2 regions of the Halobacillus sp. SY10 genome follow, and region 2 is predicted to be linked to the other one. Evidence: riboswitches for the same ligand, from Rfam matches in the RefSeq annotation. Region 2 holds a riboswitch; the other holds the start of a gene.
What was found. Region 2 has a riboswitch for S-adenosylmethionine ahead of ACJA3J_RS16555 (methionine ABC transporter ATP-binding protein). Riboswitches for the same ligand answer to the same signal wherever they lie in the genome.

Region 1 (5,014 bases), 900 kb from region 2:
CCTGTCATTTATATGGTGAATCTCTATTACATACAAAATACGGGTAAGGGTGGGGACACATTTAAAAGTAACATTCTATATATGGTTCATTTTCCTTATTAGGGAAGTCTTATTTTTTATTCATTTGAATTCACAGCTTGTTATTTAAAAGGTGAGAAAATTTGTAAGGGACTAACAATATCCGTTAGAAAATCTTGTATAATGGGTATGAAGTATAAATCGGTGTTCATGACAAAATACATTTAGTTTTAGAAGGTAATCTTGCTTTTTCGTAGTATTTTCTTTTCAGTGTTATGCGCCCGTGCAGTAAAATCCAGAGGAGGTGCCGACGATTGATTATGATGAACGAAAAAGAAAAAGAAACCTATGACGATCTTATGAAATCCTTAAAAAATGCTGTATCGATAGAGGAAAGCCGCTATTATTTTGGAGAAATCCAAATGTACTTAGACAATCTTCAATCAACCGATGAGCTACCCATAACGAAGCCCCAATTGGAAGAATATCAACAATTAAGAAAGGATTTAGTTGATTCTACATCGAAAAAGGAAGTCAAGTATTATGAAGATCAGATCCATGAATGGTTAAATAAAATCCATCGTCTAAGCTGACATAAGTTGTTATTGCAGACATTTTTTTGAAAAATAGTATTTATTTTCTGATAATAATAGTGTAAACTGTAGCTAAGGTGTTCATTATAGTAGCACATTTGTTTTTAAAAAAATAACAGACTTAAACGGAGCGGCGAGCTTGGTTGAGGATTTAGTGCATAGTAGCGTATGTTTCTAAGTTTCTACCAACAGCCGCTTTTTTAGTCTAGGGGGAAAATTTCTTATGAATACGCTAATTCTTGCTGGGTGTATTGGAGGGATGACAGGCATTGTCTCTCATTTAATGAGAAATGGAAAAGTGTTGATCTTCCCTAAAAAAAGAGCCCGTCCCAAGGGGATTTATTTAGGATTCCTGGCTGACTTCCTTATTGGGGCGGCAGCTTCAGTTTTCGCCGTTACCTATATAATCTCTGAGCCAGACGCATTAAGAACGCTTATTGGAGTTTCTATATTAGCAGGGATGACAGCAGAAAATGTTTTATTAAAAAGGGAATTGAATGTAGAAAAAGCGAAAGTAGAAGGATTGGATCGTATCAATCAGCGAATTAAATAGATTTTTACTATTCCAATCCTTACTTTTTTCTTTAAAATTGCTTTCCTCTCGAATCCTTTTCTTTATCTACTCATACTCCAAAACCCTCTCCTTTTCCTCTTCAAGTGGTATTTTGAACCAATTTGTATAAACTGCCTTAATTCCTCGTATCATTATTTTTGTTGAATCGTATGTGAATATTCCCCAAAGAACAGAGCTTAGATTAGTTTAGGTTCGTAGTGTAGGAGTAATAAGAGGTTTTCCCTTGGCTGCAGCAGGCGAAAAGTCCGGCGGTAACTTCAAGCACTTACCTATTGCATAAAAGAGCAATCATCCTTATTACATAAGTATAGTGACTACCCTGAATATGACTCTAAATCCAGAGTATAGGAGGGATCACTGGTCTATCTTGATTTCGATTATTTCAATAAAAGATCCCGATACCTGCCACGTTCGAAAAAATCTATGAATAACGCCTGTCCTTATTTTGGGACAGGCGTTTGAGTTATGCTTTCGTCTTATAATTTGTAATGTGATCCTGCAGCGTGTCGTCACTGCCGAACAGGAAGTGTTTTTTCATATCCGGAGAATACGTGGAGTTAACGGCTGTACGGCCGACGGTTTCTGCTACTTCACGAAGCATAGCCGGAGAAGCTCCACAGCAGAGTCCGAGGTAGTTTACACCAATGCTGTGCGCTTCTTTAGCCCACTCAGCAAGCTCATACCGGTTCGTGTAGAGCGGATCCAGGGACGTTGGGAACGTTGTTTCCGTTGGAAGTGTACAAGCACAGCCTCCGTCCGGAAGGTTGAAGAAGGTAGGGTGTTCTTCCGTCGTGCGGTAAGGAATGGGAAGAGCACCTACATAGCCGTCCACCGTATTACGGATTTTCTCTACATACGGCTGCATTGTCGCTGGTCCGCGGAAGCAATTCATCCCTACTACAAGAGCGCCTTTTTCTTCTAATAAGCGGCAGGCTTCTTCTACTTCGTAGCCATCTCGCAGAATGTTTTCGCCCATCAGACCGAATGTGATTACAGCAGGGAGATCTTGTTTTTGGATTTCTTCGAGAGCAATCAGTGCTTCTTCATAGTAATAGAAGGTTTCGCCGTTCACAAAGTCTACGCCTTCTTCCTTACACCAGCCGATCATCTCCGCAAACATGCTTCTCGTTTTTTCAACTGCTTCCGGATCATCCGGGTTGAACAGGTTCGTGTTGGAAACGTTCCCAGCTACGAGTGCTTCCTCCTCAGGGTGTTCCTCGGCAACCTCTTTGGCTAGACGGATGGCCTGACGGTTAAGCGGCTCTAACAAATCCTCTTTGCCAATGATTCTCATTTTTTCGCGGTGGCCGTTATAGGTAAAGGCTAAGACGACGTCGGAGCCTGCAAGCATATAGTCACGATACGTCTGTTTTAGTGCCTGGGGGTTATCCAGGGCTACTTCAGGTACAAAGGATCCGGCCTGTAAATAGCCGCGGCGCTCCAATTCAAATAAGTAGCCTTCTCCACAAATAACGGGTCCATCCTGTAATCTTTGTTCTAATGATCGTTTCATTTCATTCCACAACCTTTCCTTTTATTAAGAGTCATTCATTTATAAGAAAGCTAATGCCCTTTTTACAGAGACACGCTGACTTTCAATCTGGTATGGGCTGGAATTGTTTGAATCCTATTGCGCCCCACGGTCATTCTTCTTCAAAAAAATAAAGGACCTCCTTGGATAAGGGGGTCCTTTATGTATAAAGAGTCTCCTTATCTTCAAGGTATCACTACTACCTTCTGGAGTTAGCACCGTGCCAATGGCTGGTTGCTGAGGTATCAAAGGGCCAGTCCCTACACCTCTCTGGATAAGTTTTATTCTTATGTAGTTTTTAGAAAAACAGTTGCGCCCTTTACGAAAGACGTATGCCTCGATCAGGGACCCAATTGAACATTCATGTTGAAAATTAGATTTTAATATTTCGCTTGCGATTTACAATACAGGAAAATGAAGTAAGAATCAATGGAATTTTCAGAAAAAGTTTGGTTGAATTTTTCTGAAATTGCCTGCAAGACAAAAACGAAATTTCCATTTAGAATCGTCGGATAGAGCAAGAGGAGCAGAAATGTCTGTAATTTTTATACTTTGTTTGAAACTTTACCCAGAACCATCCGTATAGATAACTAGAATTCCGGAACGATCCTATTATGAAGGGAGGGATAGAATGAAGCTGATTGTGTCAGCATTGGCAGCGCTTTTTCTGCTCATTGGTTGTCAGCAAAATGTCAATCTCGAGTTCAACGATGTATCCATTCAAGATCAGGAAGGAAATGTTCTGGTGTCTTCCTCGGATTTTGAAGAAGCAAGTATTCAAGAGGGTCAAAACCGTGTACTTGTGAATGTAAACTTTAAGAATAGTGATACACCTAAAGAGATGACAGAGAATCACCTCCATGAGAAGGTGTATATTTATTTAGGAGATGAGAAAATAGCCTCTCCAACTATTCGAAAAGTCATCGATCGTGATTCCATGCAAATTGCTGGTGATTATACGAGAGAAGAAGCAGAGCAATTTGTAGATTTTATCAACCAATAGTCTCTAACTAGAATTGAATGGAAGGTCATAGGTATGGCCTTCCATTTTTAAAGCTTTTATGAATTCCGTATAGAGGTTGACCCAATGATGAGTCGCAGTCAAAGTGATGTTCAATGGCAACGGTTATGTTTTCATGCTGACCTAGTAAATTTGGGGTTACTACAACTACATATTTTGATATTTAACAAGAAATGTTGTGAGAGGCTGGGATCATTGAATGAATCATGTCATTCCGATGGGAGAGTCAAAAATGATTGGTGAACTTGATAAAACCGAATTCTTTAAATGCACAAAGTTAATAAATGAAGAGGGACATGTAGAAGTTAAAGCGGTAATTGAAGGGAATAACCCAGGTCGGATTTTTGTAGATGATACCACTTCTCCTAACACAGGACTGATCTGGTTGGGGAATCATGATGGTTTTTTCTTTATAGGAGATGAAGAAAATGAGAGGTTTAATAACCATATCAATGATTTTATCGATCAGGTGATTTTTCCAGAAGCGAGGAAGCTGAAGATAAACAATTTTATTGCTATTGGCCATCATCCCAGATGGGAGAAGACGATAGAGAGAGTATTTGAACATCGCAGCATGCAGAAATCAAATCAGAACATTTATAAGTTGGAGAGAAGTCATAGGAAAGACCACAATGTCCCTTCAATTAGCGGGCATTATCAAGCATTTCAAATGAATAAAGAACTTTATGACAATACGGACAATTATCTGGAAAACATAGAATTTTTACGATCCAAAATATTAGAATTCTGGACTTCTCCTCAGGAGTTTTTTCAAAAGGGGCTGGGTTACGGGATCGTTTATCAAAACAAAATTGTGAGCTTATGTTTTTCAGGATTTGTAGCTGAAAATGTTCACGGTATAGATATAGAAACGCTGGAGGATCATCAGGGGAAGAAAGTGGGGCAGAAGGCAGCCCGTTGTTTTGTGGAAGACTGTATAAATAAAGGGATGATTCCATACTGGGATTGTGAGGAGACAAATAAACCTTCGAATGCCATTGCTGGAAATATAGGATTAGAGCACTTTTTAAATTATTTTGTTTACATTTTTCCGATGGATTAACACTCATGTGTTATGCAATACATGGTTAAGGTGTAAGGGCTTAGTAAAAGCAGCCTGTCTATATTCTGTGAATTGACTTAGTAGATACATGAGAAGTAAGATGCCAATTCCTAAAAGGCTGTAGCCCAGACGTTTACGTTCCGACAAAGGCTCGCCTTTTATTGCTTTCCAATCAGGATAAAAAAAGCTGATCACTCGGACAGCTATGATTCCG
Region 2 (5,014 bases):
TTCTTGATGAAGAGATTGAAATCATCTGCACCCATGGTACTTTAGGAATCGAGCGGATGGAAGAAATGATTTTTGATCATAACTTAGATGATCGGACCGTGTATATTCTAGTGGATGAAGATGACTCTGGCTACAAATTAAGAAAACAATTGATGGAAGAGCTTCCTCACGCTGAGCATATCTACATAGATAAGGCTTTCAGGGAAGTAGCAGCTACGCCGGAACCTGAATTGGCAAGAGCCTTACTCAGTAGACATTTCAATGTAAAGTCGATCTATTTAATATAGGAGGATGGCTGTGGAGGAAATAAAAACAACAGAAGTAAAGAAGTTCTTCGAATCTCCACAAACGACCCTCACCTTCGTTCATAGCCCTTTTTGTGCAACTTGTCACCTAGCGCGTCAAATGCTCACAACACTGGAGTCTGTATTTGATCGAGAAGTTTTTAAGGAAATGAATGCTTCTCTGCACCCTAAATGGATGCAGCATTTTAAGATTAAAAGTGTTCCATGTCTGCTGGTTACGAGGGGCGGGGAGGTAGAGGAAAAGATTTATGCTTTTCATTCTGTCTCCTATATGTATGAGAAAGTGGTGGGTTTTGTTGAATAGTGTATGTATTTCCCAGGAAATGACCACTACTGTAGAATTTAAAAATTCTCTAAAAAACTTATATGTAATGTGGAAGAGTTCGATAATGAAAAAGACAGCAAAGACTTTCCGGAGTCTTTGCTGTCTTTTTGTTATGAATATCATACGATTTCTCCTAATTTGCTTACAATATCTAAAAAGGAGGACTGATCGCCAAAATTCGCATGGATCTCTCCTTGTTGATTAATGATGATGGTGGAAGGAACGCCATCACAATTGTACAAGTCATAGACGTATCGTCCTTCGTCAGAAAGAGTTGGTTGTGTTAAAAACTTTTCCTTGAATTCGATGCCTTCCTCAATTTTCCGTTCCCTTCCAGTTACATTGATCGTCATCATTTTTACTTTGTCATGGTCCATCGTTTTGAAAAGTTGTTCTTTCATAGGTAAGTCTTTCCCACAATCTGGACACCAGGAAGCCCAGAAGGTCAAGACAATAACTTTCCCTAAGTCCTCTTCAAGTTTATAAATGGAAGAGTGGTTGTGGATGTAAGGTAGTTCAAATAAAGGGGCTTGTTTACTCAATGTCATTCTCCTTTTTATCAGGCGAAGGTTATGGATTGACGCTTATATATTTCCCATGCTAACATAATTATTAATTTCATATCGACATCTTCACTTATCCAGAGTGGCGGAGGGACTGGCCCGACGATGCCCGGCAACCGGCAGGTAAACTGCACGGTGCTAAATCCTGCGAAGTCTTTGACTTTGATAGATGAGAAATGTAAAAGCGATGAATCTCTTCTATTAAAGAAGGGATTTTTTTATTGTGTCAATCGAGTGAATATTCGATGTTTTTGTATGGAAGATGTAATCATTTCTTTAGTTTTGATCGACTTTATTTTTCTGAACAATCTGTTTATGAGTTGACACAAAATTCTTACGGTGCTACAATCCATTATTGTACTACTTAAACGAATTAAAGCGATAGTAATTTAATAAATTAAAATCTCTTATCCAGAGTGGCGGAGGGACTGGCCCGATGATGCCCGGCAACCGGCAACACTGTTTTGCTCAGGTGCCAATTCCTGCAAAGTATTAAGCTTTGACAGATGAGAGAACAGATTTTTAGGTATGATTAAAAAAGCCACTCTGTTCTCATTACAGAGTGGCTTTTTTTGAAGTGGAGGGAAAGCAGCATGATTACAATTAAAGGACTATCAAAGATATTCCACACGAAAGATCAGGATGTACGAGCAGTGGATGATTTAAGTCTTAATATTAACAAAGGGGAAATTTATGGAGTGATCGGATATAGTGGGGCCGGTAAAAGTACATTTATTCGCTTACTGAACCGTTTGGAAGATCCCACAGAAGGAAGCATTCTTGTCGATGAGCAGGAACTTACTTCATTAAGCAAAGGAAAATTAAGGTTGGCCAGACAAGAAATAGGAATGATTTTCCAGCATTTCAATTTACTTTGGTCACGTACCGTTCATGATAATATCGCTTTTCCACTGGAAATTGCCGGGATCCCTAAAGCAGAAAGGCAAAAACGTGTCGATGAATTAATTGAATTGGTCGGGTTGAAAGGCCGGGGAGGTTCTTATCCATCCCAATTGAGCGGTGGACAAAAGCAAAGAGTGGGAATAGCCAGAGCGCTTGCAAACAATCCGAAAGTTCTTTTATGTGATGAGGCCACATCCGCGTTGGACCCTGAGACCACGGATTCGATTCTTGATCTTCTTGTGGATATTAACGAAAAGCTTGGCCTTACAATCGTTCTGATCACACATGAAATGCACGTCATTCGCAAAATCTGTCATCAGGTGGCGGTTATGGAAGAAGGTAAAATTGTTGAACAAGGGGAAGTGTTGGACGTTTTTCTTCATCCTCAAAAACCAGTCACGAAGAAGTTTGTGGATCAAGTGATGGGAGATCCAGAAAAAGAAACCTCCTTGCAATTGATCAAAGATAATTACCGGTCTGGAGAAATTATACGCCTTCACTTTGTCGGAGAAAGTACAAATCAGGCACTGATCAGTGATTTATCAAGGAAGTTTGAATTAGACGTCAACATTCTACATGGAAAGATTACCCAAACACAAAAGGGTGCATATGGAACAATGTTTGTTCAATTTGATGGAGACGAAAAAGAAGTCGAGCGTGCCATTGAATATATTGAATCAACATCTGTTGAAGTGGAGGTGAATCCACATGTTTAATGAATGGTTCCCGAACGTAAGAATGGAAGACATGATTACAGCTACAAATGAAACCTTGTATATGACGCTGGTTTCTGTCGCTGGGACATTCGTTTTAGGTTTGCTTTTGGGTCTTCTCCTTTATTTGACCGGACCTGGGGGTCTTTGGGAGAACAAAACGTTGAATTGGATTACTGCTTCCATTGTTAACATATTCAGAGCAATTCCGTTTATTATTCTCATTTTATTATTGTTCCCGTTTACTGATTTTCTGCTGGGCACCATTCGAGGGCCACAAGCAGCATTGCCTGCCCTGATTATTGGTGGAGCGCCATTCTATGCCCGGTTGGTGGAAATTGCATTGAAAGAAGTCGATAAAGGTGTCGTGGAAGCAGCAAAATCTATGGGAGCTAAATACTCGACCATCATTTTTAAAGTATTGCTTCCGGAATCGATGCCAGCTCTCATATCTGGGATAACCGTAACAGCTATCGCATTGATTGGATACACCGCCGTAGCCGGTGCAATCGGATCTGGCGGTCTTGGCGATTTCGCTTATTTTTATGGGTTCCAAAGAAGTAACTTTGATGTTGTATTCATTTGTACTATTTTAATCATTTTAATTGTGTTTATTTTCCAATTCATCGGAGATGCCATCTCACGAAAATTGGATAAAAGATAAAATAAATAAAAGGGAGAGAATGAATAATGAAAAAACTATGGACGAGTTTAATCGCTGTATTGCTTATCCTTGTTCTCGCAGCTTGCGGGTCATCGAATGAGGAAGAAAATGCATCAGGATCTGAAGGTGAAGAAGGTGGAACAAAGGAGATTAAGGTAGGAGCTACCAGTGTTCCACATGCTGAAGTTCTCGAGAAAGCAAAACCTATGCTTGAAGAAGAAGGAATCACATTAAAGATTGAAGAATATCAGGATTACATTTTACCGAACCAAGATTTAGATGAAGGTCGTATTGACGCTAACTACTTCCAAACGATCCCTTATATGGAGACCCAAGAGGAAGAGAAAGGGTATGACTTTGCAAATCTTGGTGGGATCCATATTGAGCCTATCGGAGTTTATTCTCAAAAATATGAAAACCTGGAAGAAGTTGAAGAAGGTACGCAGCTAGTCATGAGTCGTTCTGTATCCACTCATGGTCGAGTCCTTTCGCTCTTAGAGAAAGAGGGACTAATCAAATTGGATGAAAGTGTGGATAAAGTGGATGCTACTGTACAGGATATTGTAGAAAATCCTAAAAACATCGAATTTGATACGGGAGTAGATGCAGCTAACCTTCCACAAGTTTACCAACGTGAAGAAAACGTGCTTGTAGCGATTAATACAAACTATGCTATTGAGGCTGGCCTGTCTCCCAGCGAAGATTCAATTATTCTCGAGGAGTCTGACTCTCCTTATGTGAACGTCGTTGCTGCTAATAGTGAAGATAAAGACAATGAAGCGTTAAATACGCTTGTAGAAGTTCTTCGTTCTGAAGAGATCGTAAACTTCATCAAAGAAGAATATGACGGTGCTGTTGTACCGGTCTCAAGCGATGCTGAATGACGGATAAAATAAGTGACTGCGGTTTATACTAACCGCAGTCACTTATTTTTATTGGGAGGTTTTCTTATGCAGGAGCAAAATATGACGTGGACGCAAACGTACTTACATGATTATAAAGAAGGAATGGGAGCCTTCAGAGAGCACATGCCGGAAGTTTCTCATAAGTTTGATGAATTTACACAAGAATGTTTTAAAGCCGGAGAATTATCTAAAAAAGAGAAGCAATTGATGGCATTAGGAATCAGTATTGTTGCACAGGACGAGTACTGTATGATCTACCACACGAAAGGCTGCGTCGACCAGGGCGCAACGGAAAAGGAAATATTAGAAGCATGTGGTGTTGCTGCGGCATTTGGAGGTGGAGCGGCTTTAAGTCAGGCCGTAACGCTTGTGCAGGATGCGTACATGGACTTGACGACAACGGTCAATTGATTCAATTATTAGAAAATTCAAGGAAATCGGATGTATTCTATATACTCACTTGCAGTAAACGCTTACATCAATAGTGAGGATCACTTTTGCATGAATTTAAAGTTTTAAGGAGTTTTATTTGGGTACAGCATTTGTGGTACCTTAAATTGTGTAAATAATCTGAAAGGGTTGATTCGTTATTAGTGACGATCTGAATTTGAATTACACTGCTGATATGGAGAAAGC

Region 1: linked by a shared signal. The riboswitch ahead of ACJA3J_RS11885 (homocysteine S-methyltransferase family protein) and the one ahead of ACJA3J_RS16555 (methionine ABC transporter ATP-binding protein) in region 2 are both predicted to bind S-adenosylmethionine.

The regions. Positions count from the first base shown of each region.
Region 1 is NZ_CP174345.1:2,328,376-2,333,389, reverse strand. Features, by position in the region: gene ACJA3J_RS11895 (hypothetical protein) at 333-611, shown strand; gene ACJA3J_RS11890 (DUF4257 domain-containing protein) at 835-1,164, shown strand; gene ACJA3J_RS11885 (homocysteine S-methyltransferase family protein) at 1,649-2,698, opposite strand; SAM riboswitch class I at 2,893-2,997, opposite strand; gene ACJA3J_RS11880 (SecDF P1 head subdomain-containing protein) at 3,348-3,719, shown strand; gene ACJA3J_RS11875 (GNAT family N-acetyltransferase) at 3,970-4,800, shown strand; gene ACJA3J_RS11870 (hypothetical protein) at 4,804-5,014, opposite strand, start outside.
Region 2 is NZ_CP174345.1:3,224,694-3,229,707, reverse strand. Features, by position in the region: gene ACJA3J_RS16570 (toprim domain-containing protein) at 1-287, shown strand, start outside; gene ACJA3J_RS16565 (thioredoxin family protein) at 292-609, shown strand; gene ACJA3J_RS16560 (TlpA family protein disulfide reductase) at 750-1,172, opposite strand; SAM riboswitch class I at 1,264-1,369, shown strand; SAM riboswitch class I at 1,598-1,706, shown strand; gene ACJA3J_RS16555 (methionine ABC transporter ATP-binding protein) at 1,787-2,812, shown strand; gene ACJA3J_RS16550 (methionine ABC transporter permease) at 2,805-3,473, shown strand; gene ACJA3J_RS16545 (MetQ/NlpA family ABC transporter substrate-binding protein) at 3,500-4,357, shown strand; gene ACJA3J_RS16540 (carboxymuconolactone decarboxylase family protein) at 4,424-4,789, shown strand.